Regions from separate parts of the Massilia sp. METH4 genome, predicted to be linked through region 2. Evidence: riboswitches for the same ligand, from Rfam matches in the RefSeq annotation. Region 2 holds a riboswitch; the other holds the start of a gene.
What was found. Region 2 has a riboswitch for thiamine pyrophosphate ahead of thiC (phosphomethylpyrimidine synthase ThiC). Riboswitches for the same ligand answer to the same signal wherever they lie in the genome.
Positions count from the first base shown of each region.

Region 1: linked by a shared signal. The riboswitch ahead of V6Z91_RS29450 (TonB-dependent siderophore receptor) and the one ahead of thiC (phosphomethylpyrimidine synthase ThiC) in region 2 are both predicted to bind thiamine pyrophosphate.

Region 1 covers NZ_CP146614.1:6,767,054-6,774,660, reverse strand. Annotated here, with positions in the region: gene pnuC (nicotinamide riboside transporter PnuC) at 1-181, shown strand, start outside; gene V6Z91_RS29455 (ATP-binding protein) at 178-693, shown strand; gene V6Z91_RS29450 (TonB-dependent siderophore receptor) at 918-3,011, opposite strand; TPP riboswitch at 3,102-3,200, opposite strand; gene V6Z91_RS29445 (hypothetical protein) at 3,396-3,704, shown strand; gene V6Z91_RS29440 (Imm26 family immunity protein) at 3,729-4,184, shown strand; gene V6Z91_RS29435 (GFA family protein) at 4,203-4,622, shown strand; gene V6Z91_RS29430 (RNA polymerase sigma factor) at 4,626-5,900, opposite strand; gene V6Z91_RS29425 (YciI family protein) at 5,906-6,604, opposite strand; gene V6Z91_RS29420 (YciI family protein) at 6,626-7,045, opposite strand; gene V6Z91_RS29415 (VOC family protein) at 7,060-7,548, opposite strand.
Region 2 covers NZ_CP146614.1:2,775,283-2,782,889, forward strand. Annotated here, with positions in the region: gene V6Z91_RS12300 (valine--tRNA ligase) at 1-1,157, opposite strand, end outside; gene V6Z91_RS12305 (methyl-accepting chemotaxis protein) at 1,281-2,870, opposite strand; gene V6Z91_RS12310 (hypothetical protein) at 3,054-3,728, opposite strand; TPP riboswitch at 3,825-3,931, shown strand; gene thiC (phosphomethylpyrimidine synthase ThiC) at 3,994-5,874, shown strand; gene thiS (sulfur carrier protein ThiS) at 6,001-6,201, shown strand; gene V6Z91_RS12325 (thiazole synthase) at 6,217-7,008, shown strand; gene V6Z91_RS12330 (hydroxymethylpyrimidine/phosphomethylpyrimidine kinase) at 7,031-7,607, shown strand, end outside.

The DNA of each region.
Region 1 (7,607 bases), 2.9 Mb from region 2:
GAACTGGCATGTGTGGATCATCGTCGACGTGCTGTACGTGGCGCTGTACGTGCACAAGGGCCTGATGCTGACCGCCTTGCTGTACGGGCTCTTCGTGGTGATGGCCGCGATCGGCCTGCTGGCCTGGCGCAAGTCGATGCTGGCCAACGAAAAGGCGAGCGAAGCGATGGTGCTGCCATGAGGACGATGCGCGTGGCGATCGTGGGCAGCGCCTCGTCGGGCAAGACCACCCTGGCCCAGGCGCTGGCCGAGCGCTACCGGGACGCGTGGGTGCCGGAATACCTGCGCGAGTTCGTCGACCTGCGCGAGCGCGTGCCGGTCGAGGGCGACCAGCTGCACATCGCCGAGACCCAGGCCGCGCGCGAAGACCTCGCCCTGGCGCGCGCCAGCCGTTTCCTGTTCTGCGACACCACGCCGCTGATGACGGCCGTGTACAGCCGCCATTACTTTGGGCGTATCGATCCGAAGCTGGGGGAATTGGTGACGGCGCGCCGCTACGACGTGACGCTGGTGTGCGCCCCGGACATCCCGTGGAAGCCGGATGGCTTGCAGCGCGAGCCGGAAGACCAGAGCGCCGCCGTCAACGCGATCCTCGCCGAAGAACTCGCCGCCCGCGCGATCCCGCACGTGCGCATTCACGGGCCGCTGGAGCAGCGGCTGCGGCAGGTCGAAGAGGTGTTGGGGCGTGGCTGAGCCCGTGTCTCTTTGTGCTGTCTCTTGATGCTGTCTCTTGTGCCAGGCACCGCGAGACACGGGCTCAGCCAGAAAAACTTGCTACGCGTTAGCAGGCATAACCTGCGCACACGGTTCCCCGCGGGGCGAATGGCTGGCAACCGCTGACGCCGATGCTGGGCAATAGCTGAGCCCGTGTCCCATGGGTACCTGGCACCAAGGGACATGAGCTCAGCTGTAAAACATCAGAAATTCAGCTGCGCGGACACGCGGAACGTGCGCCCGAGGCCCGGCATCAGGTAGCCGCCCAGGTCGGGCGTGACGTCGCGCCAGTAGAACTTGTCGAAGGCGTTGCGCACCTGGGCGCGCAGTACCAGCGGCATGTCGTTCACGCGCGTGATGTACGAGGCGCCGAAGTTGGCCACGTGGTACTTCGGCACGAACACGGTGTTCTCCTCGTCGAACGCTTTCTTGCCGGCGAACTGCCAGTCGCCGTTCACCTTGAACGCCGGCGAGACCGCATACTCGGCGAAGACGGTGGAGCGGATGGCCGGCACGTTCGTCACCCGCTTGCCGTCGTAGATGCTTTGCCCGGTGCCGCTTTGCTTCGTGTTCAGCGCGGCCAGCGAGGCGCCGACCGTCAGCTCGCGCGTGGCCTTGCCTTGCGCCGAGAATTCGACACCGCGATGCTTCGCCTGGCCATTGCGCACGAAGGTATTGGTGGCGTCGATGTACTCGAGGCCCTTCTCGATCTGGAACAGCGCCGCCGCCATGCTGATGCCGGCGATTTCCGCCTTGGCGCCCAGTTCCACCTGCTTCGACTTCGATGGCGCCAGGGCGCGGTTCTCGTTCGTCGTCTCCATCGGCGCGATGCCGCCGTGTTCCAGGCCGCGGGCATAGGTCGCGTACAGCGACAGGTTGCCGCGCGGGCTGTACACCAGCGAGGCATTCGGCAGCCAGAAGCTGGCGCTCGATGGGGCCACCCCAAGCTCGTCGCGCTTCAGTTTTACGTAGCGCGCCCCGGCGTGCAATTTCAGCTCGCTGGTGATGCCCACGATGTCCTGCACGAACACGGCGCGCTCGTTGTCCTTGCGCTGCACGAACGACGGCCCGGTTTGCAGGTCGCTGCGCGGCGGCACGACGACCGGATGGTAGATATTGCTGGTGCCGGCATACTCGTACACGTCCTCGCCCCAGCTTTCCTTGTTGCCGTAGTAGGCCAGGCCGGTCGACAGGTCGTGCGTCAGCGCGCCGGTGGCGAAGCGGCCTTGCAGCATGGCCTGCGCCGCCAGCGGTTTCTTCTGCTCGTCGAGACTGCGGTAGTCATACACGTCGTAGTCGCCGTTGCCGCAGAAGCCCGGATACAGTTCCTGCGCCGAGCAGCCGTACGGGAAGGCCGTGTAGTCGTCGCGCTTGAACACGTGGCGGTTGGCCTTCACCTCGAGCTTCCAGTCCTGCGCCAGCTGGTACTGGAAGCGGGCGCCGAAGTTCATGCTTTCGGTGGCGACCGGATAGCTCCACGGCTGGTCGTTCAGCAGGGTGGCGGGATCCACGTCCGGCAGCGACACGTTGTTGATCAGCTGGAAGCCCGGCGCCGAGACTTGGGACTTCTTCTGGTAGTCGGCGTCGACCTGCAGCAGCGCCCGCGGCGAGATCTGCCAGTCGAATGCGCCGGATACGAAGCTGCGGCGGCCATCCGCGCCTTCCACGTAGGAGCGCAGGCGCTCGCCGGCCACGTTGATGCGGTAGCCGAAGCGGCGGTCCTCGAAGCGGCCGCCCAGGTCGACGGTGCCGAGCAGCGTGCCGCGCTCGCTCACTTCGAACAGCACCGAGCGCAGCGTGGTGTTGGTGGGGCGCTTGGTCACATAGTTGACCACGCCGCCGGGCGCGGCGACGCCGGCGGTGAGGCCCGCCAGGCCTTTCAGCACCTCGATGCTTTCCTTGTTCTCCAGCGGGATCTGGGTGTCGCCCGAAATTGCCAGGCCATCCTTGCGGTAGCTGGTGGCGTTAGCGAGCTTGAAGCCGCGGATCGAGAATTGCTCGGCATAGCCGACGGCGTTGTAGGCGTCGCTGATGCTGGCGTCGTAGCGCGCCGCGTCGGTGGTGGAGCGGATGTTCAGGTCCTGCATCTGCTCGCGCGTGATCACGCTGACCGAGGCGGGCGTTTGCAGCAGCGGCGTTTCGGCGAAGCCGGCCACCGAGGCGCGGTCGGCGGCGCCGCGCACGGCGGTGACAATGACTTCCGTCATCGCCGGGTCGGCTTGCTGGGCGAAAGCGGCGGATGCGTGTGTGGCCTGCGCGATGGCCAGCGCGGCGGCGGAGATGGTGGTCTTGTTCATCGGTGTGCTCTCTAGTTCTAGTTCTTTGTCGAACCAGCGAGGAGCACAGGAGGGTAAGTTCGGGGAGGTTCGGAGGAACCGACTGGTGACGAACACTGCTTTGCGCTTTCCTTCGCTGGCATTATCCAGATCAGGTACGAAGGGTATCTCTCACCCGGAAAACGCATTCCAGGACCCCTAGCGAAGCCGAAAGCTTATCACATTTGACTACAATGTCGTGCGCCATCGGTCCGGGCGCATTGTTATACTTGTGGAAACATGGGCTTGGACCGACAATATCACCCTCGATGTTATCCTTGATGTCACCCTTGATGTGACCCTTGATGTGACCCTTGGTGGGACCCTTTGTGTCAGTCCATCGTTCCACGCCGACAGGAGGCTGCCATGACGCAGGAACACGTCGTTGAACACCGCGAGGGCCTGGACGCCCAGGTGCTGGACATGCACCGTGCGCTGACCTCGCTGATCGACCGGCTGGGCGCGCTGGACATGTATAACCAGCGCTTCGCGGCCTGCACCGACCCCGAGCTGAAGCTCGTGCTGGCAAGCCAGCGCGACAGCACGCGGAAGCACGTGGCGATGCTGATCGAATGGGTGCGCCGCCGCGACCCGAAGCTGGACAAGGAATTGCGCGATGCGCTGTTCAAGGCCGGCCCGATCGCCGCCCAATATCGCTACGACGAAAATATGTAAGGCAGTCCACACAATGAGAATCGAATGAAGCAGCCGTATCACGAAGGAAGCTGGTTTGCCGTGCCACTGATCAATGGCGGCTACGCGACCGGGCTTGTCGCCCGCATGTCGCCCCAGGGGAAGATCATGCTGGCCTATCTGTTCGGGCCGAAGCGGGCCACGATGCCCATGCTGGCCGATGTGCAGGGCCTGAAGGCGGGTGATGCCCTCAAGGCCATCCGCACGGGCGACATGGCGCTGGCCAACGGCCGCTGGCCGGTGCTCGGCGACGCCGAGCATTTCGACCGCAACGACTGGCCCGTGCCCGTCTTCATCCGCCGTTCCGACGCGTTGAAGCGCGCCTGGCAGGCCACCTACGCGGACGATCCCGCCAAGCCCGAGCGCGAAGTGTCGGTACCCTACGAAACGGCGGGGCTGGAAAGCGACTCGCTGTTCGGCTACGGGTCGACCGAGCTGCTGCTGACGAAATTGCTCGACTAGGGCTGCAAGGAGAAGGCCATGCAGTTGCACCAGGGAGGATGTTTTTGCGGAGCGGTGCGCTACGTGGTCACGGCCGAACCGTTCAACAGCACGCTTTGCCACTGCACGATGTGCCGCCGCGCCAGCGGAGCGCCCTGCGTGGCATGGTTCTCGGTACCGCGCGCCGGGCTGCATTTTTCCGCCGGCAGCCCGGCCTTCTATCACTCGAGTCCCGGCGCGCGCCGCGGCTTTTGCGCCGCCTGCGGCACGCAGCTGACGTTCGAGGACGACCGGTCCCCCGGCGAACTCGATGTCACCACGGCCAGCCTGGACGATCCCGAGCTGGTGCCGCCGGACGACCACACCTTCATGCAAAGCCACCTGCGCTGGCTGCAACTGGCGGACAGCCTGCCCCGCTACCTGCGCACGCGCGGCGAAGGCGCCCGCGAGGTACCCTGAGTCTCATTGCGGCAGCGGCGCGCACGCCGCCGCCCGCGACAGCAACAGCGCCCGTTCGCGCTCGTTCTGCGTCAACCCCGCGGCGCGCAGGAATTGCTCGCGCGCCTCCTCGTACCGCCCCAGCTTGAACAGGAAATCGCCGCGCACGCTGGGCAGCAGGTGGTAGTGCTTCAACGCGGGTTCATCGACGAGCGCATCGGCCACCTCGAGACCCGCGGCGGGTCCGAACGCCATCGCCAGCGCCACGGCGCGGTTGAGCTCAACGACGGGCGAGGGCGCCAGCTGCGCCAGCGCATCGTACAGCGCCGCAATGCCTTGCCAATCCGTGTCGGCGGCGCTGCGGGCGCGCGCGTGGCAAGCGGCGATCGCGGCTTGCAGGCCGTAGGGCCCCAGGCCCTTGCCGAGCCGGCCGGCCCGCTCCAGCGCGGCCAGGCCGCGGCGGATCAGCAGCTGGTCCCAGCGCGCCCGGTCCTGGTCCAGCAGCAGCACCGGCGCGCCGTCGGCGGCGATGCGGGCACGGGCGCGCGAGGACTGGATTTCCATCAGCGCCACGAGCCCGTGCACCTCCGGCTCGCGCGGTACCAGTTCGGCCAGGATGCGGCCCAGCCGCAGCGCCTCGTCGCACAGGGCCGGCCGCATCCAGTCGGTGCCCGCGCTGGCCGAGTAGCCCTCGTTGTAGATCAGGTAGATCACTTGCAGCACCGATTCCAGGCGCCGCACCAGTTCGTGCCCCACGGGCACCTCGAACGGCACGCGCGCCTCGGCCAGCGTGCGCTTGGCGCGCACGATGCGTTGCGCCAGGGTCGGCTCCGGCACGAGGAAGGCGCGGGCGATTTCCTCCGTCGTCAGACCGCCCAGCAGCCGCAGGGTGAGCGCCACCCGGCCTTCGGTGGGCAGCACCGGGTGGCAGGCGATGAAGACGAGGCGCAGCAGGTCGTCGCCAATCGGGTTTTCCAACGCCCGCTCCAGGTCGGGCGCGGCATCTTCCAGCAGGCTTTCGATTTCGTAGGTGAGCTGCGGCTCCTTGTCCTGCGCCAGCCTGCGGTGGCGCAGGTGGTCGAGAGCGCGGTTCTTCGCGGCGGCCATCAGCCAGGCGGCCGGCTTGTCCGGCATGCCCGCTTCGGGCCACGTTTCCAGCGCCGCGACCAGCGCTTCCTGCGCCATTTCCTCGGCCAGGCCCACGTCGCGCAGCATGCGCGCCAGCGCGGCGATGATCTTCGCCGACTCGATGCGCCACACCGCCTCGACGGTGCGATGGACCGCGCTGCTCAATGCCACTGGGCTCAAGCGCGCGGGCTCGCCACGGCCCGCAGTTCCAGCGTTACATCCGGCCAGGGGAATGGATAGCTTTTCACCCAGGCGATCGCTTCATCCACCGTCCTGGCCTGGATCAGCCAGAAGCCGGCGATGAGTTCCTTGATCTCGGTGAACGGGCCGTCGACGACCGTCGGCCGGCCGCCCTTGAACTTGACGCGCGCGCCCTTCGCCGTGCCTTTCAGCCCGTCGCCCGCCAGCAGTACGCCCGCTTGCGCATCCTTGGCGTTGCGCTCGTTCATGCGGGCGATGACTTCCGGCGGTGGAGGCAGCTCCGCTTCCAGGGCGGGACTGGAGCGTATCAGCACCGCGTACGGCGTCAGGTGCGGCGGCGATTGCGAGTCGATGCCGGCGCAGCCGCCGGAGCACCCGGTCTCGCGCACTTCGAGCAATGCCTGCCCTTCCGCGTCGGCCGAGGGCCAGCGCCGCGCCCATTCGATCGCCGCCTCCTTCGACGGTGCATCGATGATCGCGAAGCCGGCCGCCAGTTCGCCGGCGGGGAACGGGCCTGGTTCGATGGACCAGGCCCCGGCGGAGCGGTGCAGGCGCACCGCCTCGCGGCTGGGATGCAGCCAGCGCGCGTCCGGCATGGCACGTTCGAGCGGCTCGCCCGGAAAAGCTTCGCTTTCGGAACCGGCGTCGGCGCGCCGTATCACCATGAAGTGCATCCCATCCTCCTCCTGATCGTGTCAGGAGGTGCTGGCGATGCGGTCGCGCAGCCGGTCCTCCTGTTCGCGTAATTCGGGCGTGAATTCGGCCCCGAAGTCTTCCGCCTCGAATACCTGGCGGATCTCGACCTCGTCGCCATCCTGCATCGGGGCGCGCTTGAGCCACTCGATGGCTTCCTCGCGCGACTTTACCTGAATCAGCCAGAATCCCGCAATCAGCTCCTTCGTTTCCGAGAAGGGCCCGTCGATGACGGTGCGCTCCTTGCCGTGGTAGCGGATGCGCACGCCGTTCGAGCTGGGGTGCAGGCCTTCGCCGGCCAGCATCACGCCGGCGTTGACGAGTTCCTCGTTGTATTTACCCATCGCGGCGAGCAGCTCGGTGGAGGGCATCCTGCCCGCTTCGCTGTCCGGCGTGGCCTTCACGATGATCATGAAACGCATGGCGGCCTCCTTGATTATTGTTGGGCCGCGTCGGGGCAGGGCATCGCCGTCTTCGAGGCTTCCAGCGCCTCTTCCGGCGGCACGTCGCGGATGTGCGTGGCCAGCGACCAGCTGTGGCCGAACGGGTCCCGCAGCACGCCGTAGCGGTCGCCCCAGAACATGTCCTGAGGCTCCATCACCACCTTGGCGCCCGCTTCGACGGCTTGCCGGTAGGCGGCATCCACGTCTTCCACGTAGTGGTGCAGGGTAACGGGGGAATTGGGCAAGTCCTGCGGGCCAATGCTGTTCCACTCGGGGAATTCGTCGACCAGCATCACCGGCGAGTTGCCGATCTTGATCATCGCGTGCATCAGCTTGCCGCCGCCATCGGGCACGGGCATGCGCACCATTTCGGTGGCGTTGAACGCCTTCTTGTAGAACTCGATCGCATCGGCGGCGCCGCGGCAGACGAGGTGCGGCGTCACGGTCGGCATGTCGTGTGGAACTTTCTCTGCTTCGCTCATGGCCTATCTCCTTCATTTGGTTTAGGGAACACGAACTGCGTTCCCATACTCCCACGACG
Region 2 (7,607 bases):
TTTTCCAGCGCCACTTCGGTGATCGACTTGCCCGGGTTGAAGGTACCTTCCGGTGCCGGCTTGCTCATCGCCACGAACCACTGGTCCGTCAGCATCGGCTCGATGACGACGCCGGTGCGGTCGCCGCGCGGCACCATCAGTTTATGCGGCTTGACCTGTTCCAGCAGGCCTTGCGCTTCCAGGTCGGCCACGATCTGCTTGCGGGCGGCGAAGCGGTCCAGGCCGCGATACGCTTCCGGCGCCGTGTCGGCGATCTTCGCGTCCAGCGTGAGGATCGACGGCATGTCCAGGTTGTGGCGCTGGCCCACCGCATAGTCGTTGAAGTCGTGCGCCGGCGTGATCTTCACGCAGCCGGTACCGAAGGCCTTGTCGACATACGAGTCGGCGATGATCGGGATCTCGCGGCCCACCAGCGGCAGTTTCAGCATCTTGCCGACCAGCGCTTCATAGCGCTCGTCGGTCGGGTCCACGGCCACGGCCACGTCGCCCAGCATCGTTTCCGGGCGCGTCGTCGCCACCGTCAGGTGCCCGGAGCCGTCGGCCAGCGGGTACTGGATGTACCACATCGAGCCGTCTTCCTCTTCCGACACCACTTCCAGGTCGGAGACGGCGGTGCCCAGCACCGGGTCCCAGTTCACCAGGCGCTTGCCGCGGTAGATCAGGCCCTGCTCGAACAGGCGCACGAACACTTCCGAAACGATCTTCGAGCGCGGCTCGTCCATCGTGAAGTATTCGCGGTTCCAGTCCGGCGAGGTGCCCAGGCGGCGCATCTGGCCCGTGATCGTGGAGCCCGACTTTTCCTTCCACTCCCAGACCTTCTCGACGAATTTTTCGCGGCCCAGGTCGTGGCGCGAGATCTTCTGCGCGTCGAGCTGGCGCTCCACCACGATCTGCGTGGCGATGCCGGCGTGGTCGGTACCCGGGATCCAGGCCGTGTTATGGCCCAGCATGCGGTGGTAGCGGGTCAGGCCATCCATGATCGTCTGGTTGAACGCGTGGCCCATGTGCAGCGTACCGGTCACGTTCGGCGGTGGCAGCTGGATGCTGAAGGAGGGCTTGGAGAGGTCCATCGAAGCGGCGTAGTAACCGCGCTTCTCCCACTCGCTGCGCCAGAACTGTTCAATGTCGGCAGGCTCGAAAGACTTGGCTAATTCCATGATCCGGGATGTGTGATTTTGGCGAAAACGGCCATTATAGAGTAGGCAGGGGGCCCCGGCATCGGCCGGCGCCCCCTTTTACCCGCGAATTGCACAGCCCCTGGCGGCTGGTCGCCGCCGCGCTTATGCCGCCAGCCGTGCCGGCCGCCGGCCCGCCTGTTTCTGCACCTTGAACACGGCGATCGCCTGCGCCACGCAGCGCGTCTGCTGCGACAGCTCGCCGGCGGCGGCCGCGGCCTGCTCGACGAGCGCCGCATTCTGCTGGGTAATGTCGTCGATCGACGCTACCGCCTGGTTGACCTGCCCGATGCCCAGGCTCTGTTCCGACGCGGTGTGCGAGATCTCGTTCATCACCTGTTTCACCTGCGCCACCGAGGCGATCACCTCGGCCATGATCGCACCGGCGCTGCTGGTGAGCTTCGTGCCCGCTTCGACCTTGCCGATCGACTGGTCGATCAGCTCCTTGATCTCCTTCGCCGCGGAAGCGGAACGCTGCGCCAGCGCGCGTACCTCCGATGCCACGACGGCGAAGCCGCGCCCCTTTTCGCCCGCGCGCGCCGCTTCCACCGCGGCGTTCAAGGCCAGGATATTGGTCTGGAACGCGATGCCGTCGATGATGCCGATGATGTCGAGGATGCGGTGCGACGAGGCGCTGATGCCGTCCATCGTGCTCACCACCTGCGACACGAGTTCGCCGCCCTGGCCCGCCACTTCGGAGGCCTGGCCGGCAAGGCGGTCCGCATCGGCCACGTTGCCGGCGCTTTGCCGCACGGTGGAATTGAGCTGCTCCATGCTGGCCGCCGTCTGCTGCAGGCTCGATGCCTGCGATTCGGTGCGGCCGGACAAGTCCATATTGCCGGCGGCGATCTCATTGGTGGCCCGTTCGATATGGGCGAAATTGCTGCGCACGTCGCCGATGATGCTGCGCAGGTTGATGCTCATCTGGCGCAGCGCGGCCAGCAATTCGCCCGCTTCGTTGTCGCGCGACGCGGCGAAGCTGGCCGTCAGGTCGCCGCCGGCCATCTGCCGCGCCAGGCCGGTCGCCGAGCGCAGCGGCGCGACGACGGCGCCATGCAGCGACCAGCCCAGGTACAGCGCGGCCAGCGCCGCCAGCACGGCGAGTGTGGCCAGTGCATTGCTGCCGCTGCCGAACAGGCTTGCCGCGCACGCCGCCAGCACCGCGGCCGGCAGGGCGCCGGCCAGGACGAGGCGGGTCGCCAGCGAGGGGCGCAGGCGCGCCGCCAGGCGATGCAGCGGGCCGTCGGCCACGACCTTGCCACGTTGGATACGCCGGCCGTGCGCCTTGCCATCCTTGAACGCGGCATACGCCGCCGCCGCCTGCGCGACCATGTCGCGGCTCGGCTTGGTGCGCACGGACATGTAGCCGACCGGCTGGCCGTTCTCGATCACGGGCGTGATATTGGCCAGCACCCAGTAGTAGTCGCCGTTCTTGCAGCGGTTCTTGACCATGCCGGTCCAGGGATAGCCGCGGCGGATCGCGCGCCACATGTCGGCGAACGCCTCGGCCGGCATGTCCGGATGGCGCAGGATGTTTTGCGGCGCACCGATCAGCTCTTCCTCGGTGAAGCCGGAAATGCTGACGAAATAGGGATTTGCGTAGGTGATGTTGCCTTGCAGGTCCGTTGTGGAAACGATGGTCTTGCCTTCCTCGAGGAAGACTTCATTGCCGGTAACGGGCAGGTTGATCCGCATGTGTTTTCGCTTTCTTGTTGATCCTGTGGTGGATGCCGGGCATCCGTTTGTGTCGCGCGGGGTGGGAGGCGGGTCGACGATGCGCGGGCATCGATGGCGGCTGGGGTGGGGCCGCCGGTAGTGCAGGCAGGCTTAGCAGAGCGGAGGGGCGAAGAATAGCCGGATGTAGCCTTTATGCAACAATTATTGGCGGTCTGGCGCCGTGCAGGCCACGGCCCACGGCAGCAGTTCGTTGCGGGTGCGGCGCACGGACACGCGCGCTTCGCTGGCGATATCGCTTTCGAACACCAGTACGGGCAAGCCATCCTTGCCGCGATCGAGGCCCGCAAGGCGGAAGGCGCGCGAGCGCGACGGCGCGCACGACGTGTTCCCGGCCATCAGCAACCGCGCGCTGCCCAGGATCGACCGGTAGGATTGCAGCAGCATCAGGATGTCCATCTCCTGCAAGGGTTGCAGGAGGCGCACGGGATTGTCGGGCTGGGCGCCGCACTGCGGCTGGTGGTGGATCCACACCAGCGTCTGCGGCGGGCCCGCTTCGCTCCAGCGCTCATCCTTGCGGGCGCGTGCATGGTATGCGTACACGCTGCGGGGCTGGCGGCACAGGGGCAGTACCGCACGTTGCGCCGGGCCGTCCACCACGGCCGTGACCTGGCGCGCGCTGCGCTTGCCGCGTTTTCCTGCGTCCTCCTTCACGGTGAACTGCGGGCGCAGCAGGCCACGTGCTTCATGATTCGCGTTGTACCAGTCGAAAAACGATTCCTGTTCCGCCGGCGTGGCCGTGCGGGCGGGCGCCTGCGGTTGCGCCATCGCCACGCCCATCTGCATCGCCGCCAGCACGGCGGCCACCCGTTTGTGCATCGTTATCCTTTCGTCGAGATACCGATTATAGGCGGTAGTGCTTGCAGTAAAGGCACGGTTCGTGTCTATAATGACGCCGCTGCCTTCATCGAAGGCGGCAAACGCTAGGGGTCCTGCGCTCGGCTACAGCCATGCGCGGGTGAGAAATACCCTCCGAACCTGATCTGGATAATGCCAGCGAAGGGAAGCTCAAGGATTCGTCGCACCTGAAGTCTGGTCGCGCACGTCCGGATCTCCTTTGCTGGCTCCTGCCCAAAGGAGCCAAATGAACGCCCACCAGAAATTCTTGGCCAGCACGGCCGAAGTCGACAGCGCCGCCATCGCGCCGCTGCCCAATTCCCGCAAGATCTACGTGACCGGCAGCCGCCCGGATATCCGCGTACCCATGCGCGAGATCTCGCAGGCCGACACGTCGGCCTCGTTCGGCCACGAAGTCAATCCGCCGGTGACCGTGTATGACACGTCCGGCCCGTACACCGACCCGGCCGTGGCCATCGACATCCGCGCCGGCCTGGCGCCAATGCGCGCCGCCTGGATCGCCGAGCGCGGCGACACCGAGGAGCTGCCGGGTCCCACGTCCGACTACGGCAAGGCGCGCCTGGCCGACGCCTCGCTCGATGCCTTGCGCTTCGACCTGCACCGCACTCCGCGCTGTGCCAAGGCCGGCGCTTGCGTCACGCAGATGCATTACGCGAAGCGGGGCATCGTCACGCCGGAGATGGAATTCGTGGCGATCCGCGAGAACATGCGCCGCCGCGAATACATCGCAGCGATGCGGGCGGCCGGCCCGCTGGGCACCAAGATGGCCGAACTGCTGGGCCGCCAGCACCGCGGCGAATCGTTCGGCGCCGCCATCCCGCAGGAGATCACCGCCGAATTCGTGCGCGAGGAGATCGCGCGGGGCCGGGCGATCATCCCGGCCAACATCAACCACCCGGAACTGGAACCGATGATCATCGGCCGCAACTTCCTGGTGAAGGTCAATGCCAACATCGGCAACTCCGCCGTCACCTCGTCGATCGGCGAGGAAGTCGAGAAGATGACGTGGGCGATCCGCTGGGGCGGCGACACGGTGATGGACCTGTCGACCGGCAAGCATATCCACGAAACGCGCGAATGGATCGTGCGCAACAGCCCGGTGCCGATCGGCACGGTGCCGATCTACCAGGCGCTGGAAAAGGTGAACGGCAAGGCCGAGGACCTGACGTGGGAAATCTTCCGCGACACGTTGATCGAGCAGGCGGAGCAGGGCGTGGACTACTTCACGATCCACGCGGGCGTGCTGCTGCGCTATGTGCCGCTGACGGCGAACCGCCTGACCGGCATCGTCTCGCGCGGCGGGTCGATCATGGCCAAGTGGTGCCTGGCCCACCACAAGGAAAACTTCCTGTACACGCACTTCGAGGACATCTGCGAAATCATGAAGCAGTACGACGTGTCGTTCAGCCTCGGCGACGGCCTGCGTCCCGGCTCGATCTACGACGCGAACGACGAGGCGCAGCTGGGCGAACTGAAGACGCTGGGCGAACTCACGCAAATCGCCTGGAAGCACGACGTGCAGGTGATGATCGAAGGCCCCGGCCACGTGCCAATGCAGCTGATCAAGGAGAACATGGACCTGCAGCTGGAGCAATGCAGCGAAGCGCCGTTCTACACGCTTGGCCCGCTGACCACCGACATCGCCCCCGGCTACGACCACATCACCTCCGGCATCGGCGCCGCGCAGATCGGCTGGTACGGCACCGCGATGCTGTGCTACGTAACGCCGAAGGAGCACCTGGGCCTGCCGAACAAGGACGACGTCAAGGAAGGCATCATCACCTACAAGATCGCCGCCCACGCGGCCGACCTGGCGAAAGGCCATCCCGGCGCGCAGATCCGCGACAACGCCCTGTCGAAGGCGCGCTTCGAATTCCGCTGGGAAGACCAGTTCAACCTCGGCCTGGACCCCGACCGCGCACGCGCCTTCCACGACGAGACGCTGCCGAAGGAATCGTCGAAGGTCGCCCACTTCTGCTCGATGTGCGGCCCGCACTTCTGCTCGATGAAGATCACGCAGGAAGTACGCGACTACGCCGCCAGCGGCATGCAGGAAAAGGCCATCGAATTCGTCAAGAGCGGCAGCCAGCTCTACAGCAAAGCGTAGCAACCCAACAACAGGGACAGTCCCCAATTTTTTACAACAGGACAGTCCCCGAATATTTACAACACTTTTCGTTGCTAAAAATCGGGGACAGTCCCCCGGGTTTTTTTACAACAGTTCGGACAGGAAATGGACATCGTACTGAATGGCGAGCCCCGCGCCGTGGAGCCGGGGCAGACGCTCGGCCAGTTGATCGCGGCGCTGGAGCTGGAAGGCCAAGCGCTGGCGCTGGCCGTCAATCGCAGTGTGGTGCCGCGCCAGCGCTGGAGCGAAGTGGCCCTTAATGCGCAGGATCGCGTGGACATCGTCCGCGCCATCGGCGGCGGCTGAATAATGGAGACGACTATGCAGACAAACAACGATGACCTGCTCACCATCGCAGGCAAGCAGTACCGCTCGCGCCTCCTGGTGGGCAGCGGCAAGTACCGCGATCTCGACCAGACCCGTGCCGCCACCCTGGCGGCCGGCGCGGAAATCATCACGGTGGCGATCCGCCGCGTGAATATCGGCCAGGACCCGCATGCGCCGAACCTGCTGGACGTGGTGCCGCCGTCCGAGTTCACGATCCTGCCCAATACGGCAGGCTGCTACACGGCGAAGGACGCGGTCTACACGCTGCAACTGGCGCGCGAGCTGCTGGATGGGCACAAGCTCGTCAAGCTCGAAGTGCTGGGCGACGAGAAGACGCTGTTCCCGAACATGCCCGAAACGCTGGTGGCGGCGAAGGAGCTGGTGAAGGACGGCTTCGACGTGATGGTCTATTGCAGCGACGATCCCATCCAGGCACGCATGCTGGAAGACATCGGCTGCGTCGCCGTGATGCCGCTGGCGTCCCTGATCGGCTCGGGCATGGGCATCCTCAATCCGTGGAACCTGTCGCTGATCATCGAGCAGGCGAGGGTGCCGGTGCTGGTCGACGCCGGCGTGGGCACGGCGTCGGACGCGGCGATCGCCATGGAACTCGGTTGCGACGGCGTGCTGATGAACACGGCGATCGCCGCCGCGGGCGACCCGGTGCGCATGGCCCGCGCCATGCGCCTGGCCGTCGAGGCGGGCCGCGACGCGTTCCTGGCCGGCCGCATGCCGCGCAAGTTCGCCGCTTCCCCATCGTCGCCGATGGCCGGCCGGCTCGGCTAGGACCAGCCATGAAGGACCAGCTATGAGTCATCGCCCTTGCGTGCTCGTGTTTGCCGGCGCCGACCCCTCGGGCGGTGCCGGCATAGCCGCCGATGTCGGCGCCATCGCGGCGCTCGACGCCCATCCACTGCCCGTGATCACCGCGCTCACGGTGCAGGACAACAACCGGGTGCACGAAGTGCTGCCCGTCGAGCACGACGTGGTGCTGCGCCAGGCGCTGGCCGTGGCCGCCGCGTTCCGCATCAGCGCCGTGAAGATCGGCATTCCCGGCAGCCCCGAGAACGCCCAGTCGATCGCCCGCGTGATCGCCGGGCTGCGCGAGGAAAACCCGGCGCTGCCGGTTGTGCTGGACCCCGTGCTGGCGAGCGGCAACGGCGACCGGCTGGGGCGCGGCAATGCGATCGCCGCGCTGGCGCCGCTGCTGCCGCTGGCCACCGTGATCACGCCGAACGGCCCCGAAGCGGCCGCTCTGGCGAAGGCGCACCGGCAAGACATTCCACCGCCGTCGAGCGACGTGGCGGAACTAGCGCACGCGCAGGTGCTGCGGCAGATCGGCTGCGAGCACGTGCTCGTCACGGGCGGGCATGGCGGCGGCTCGT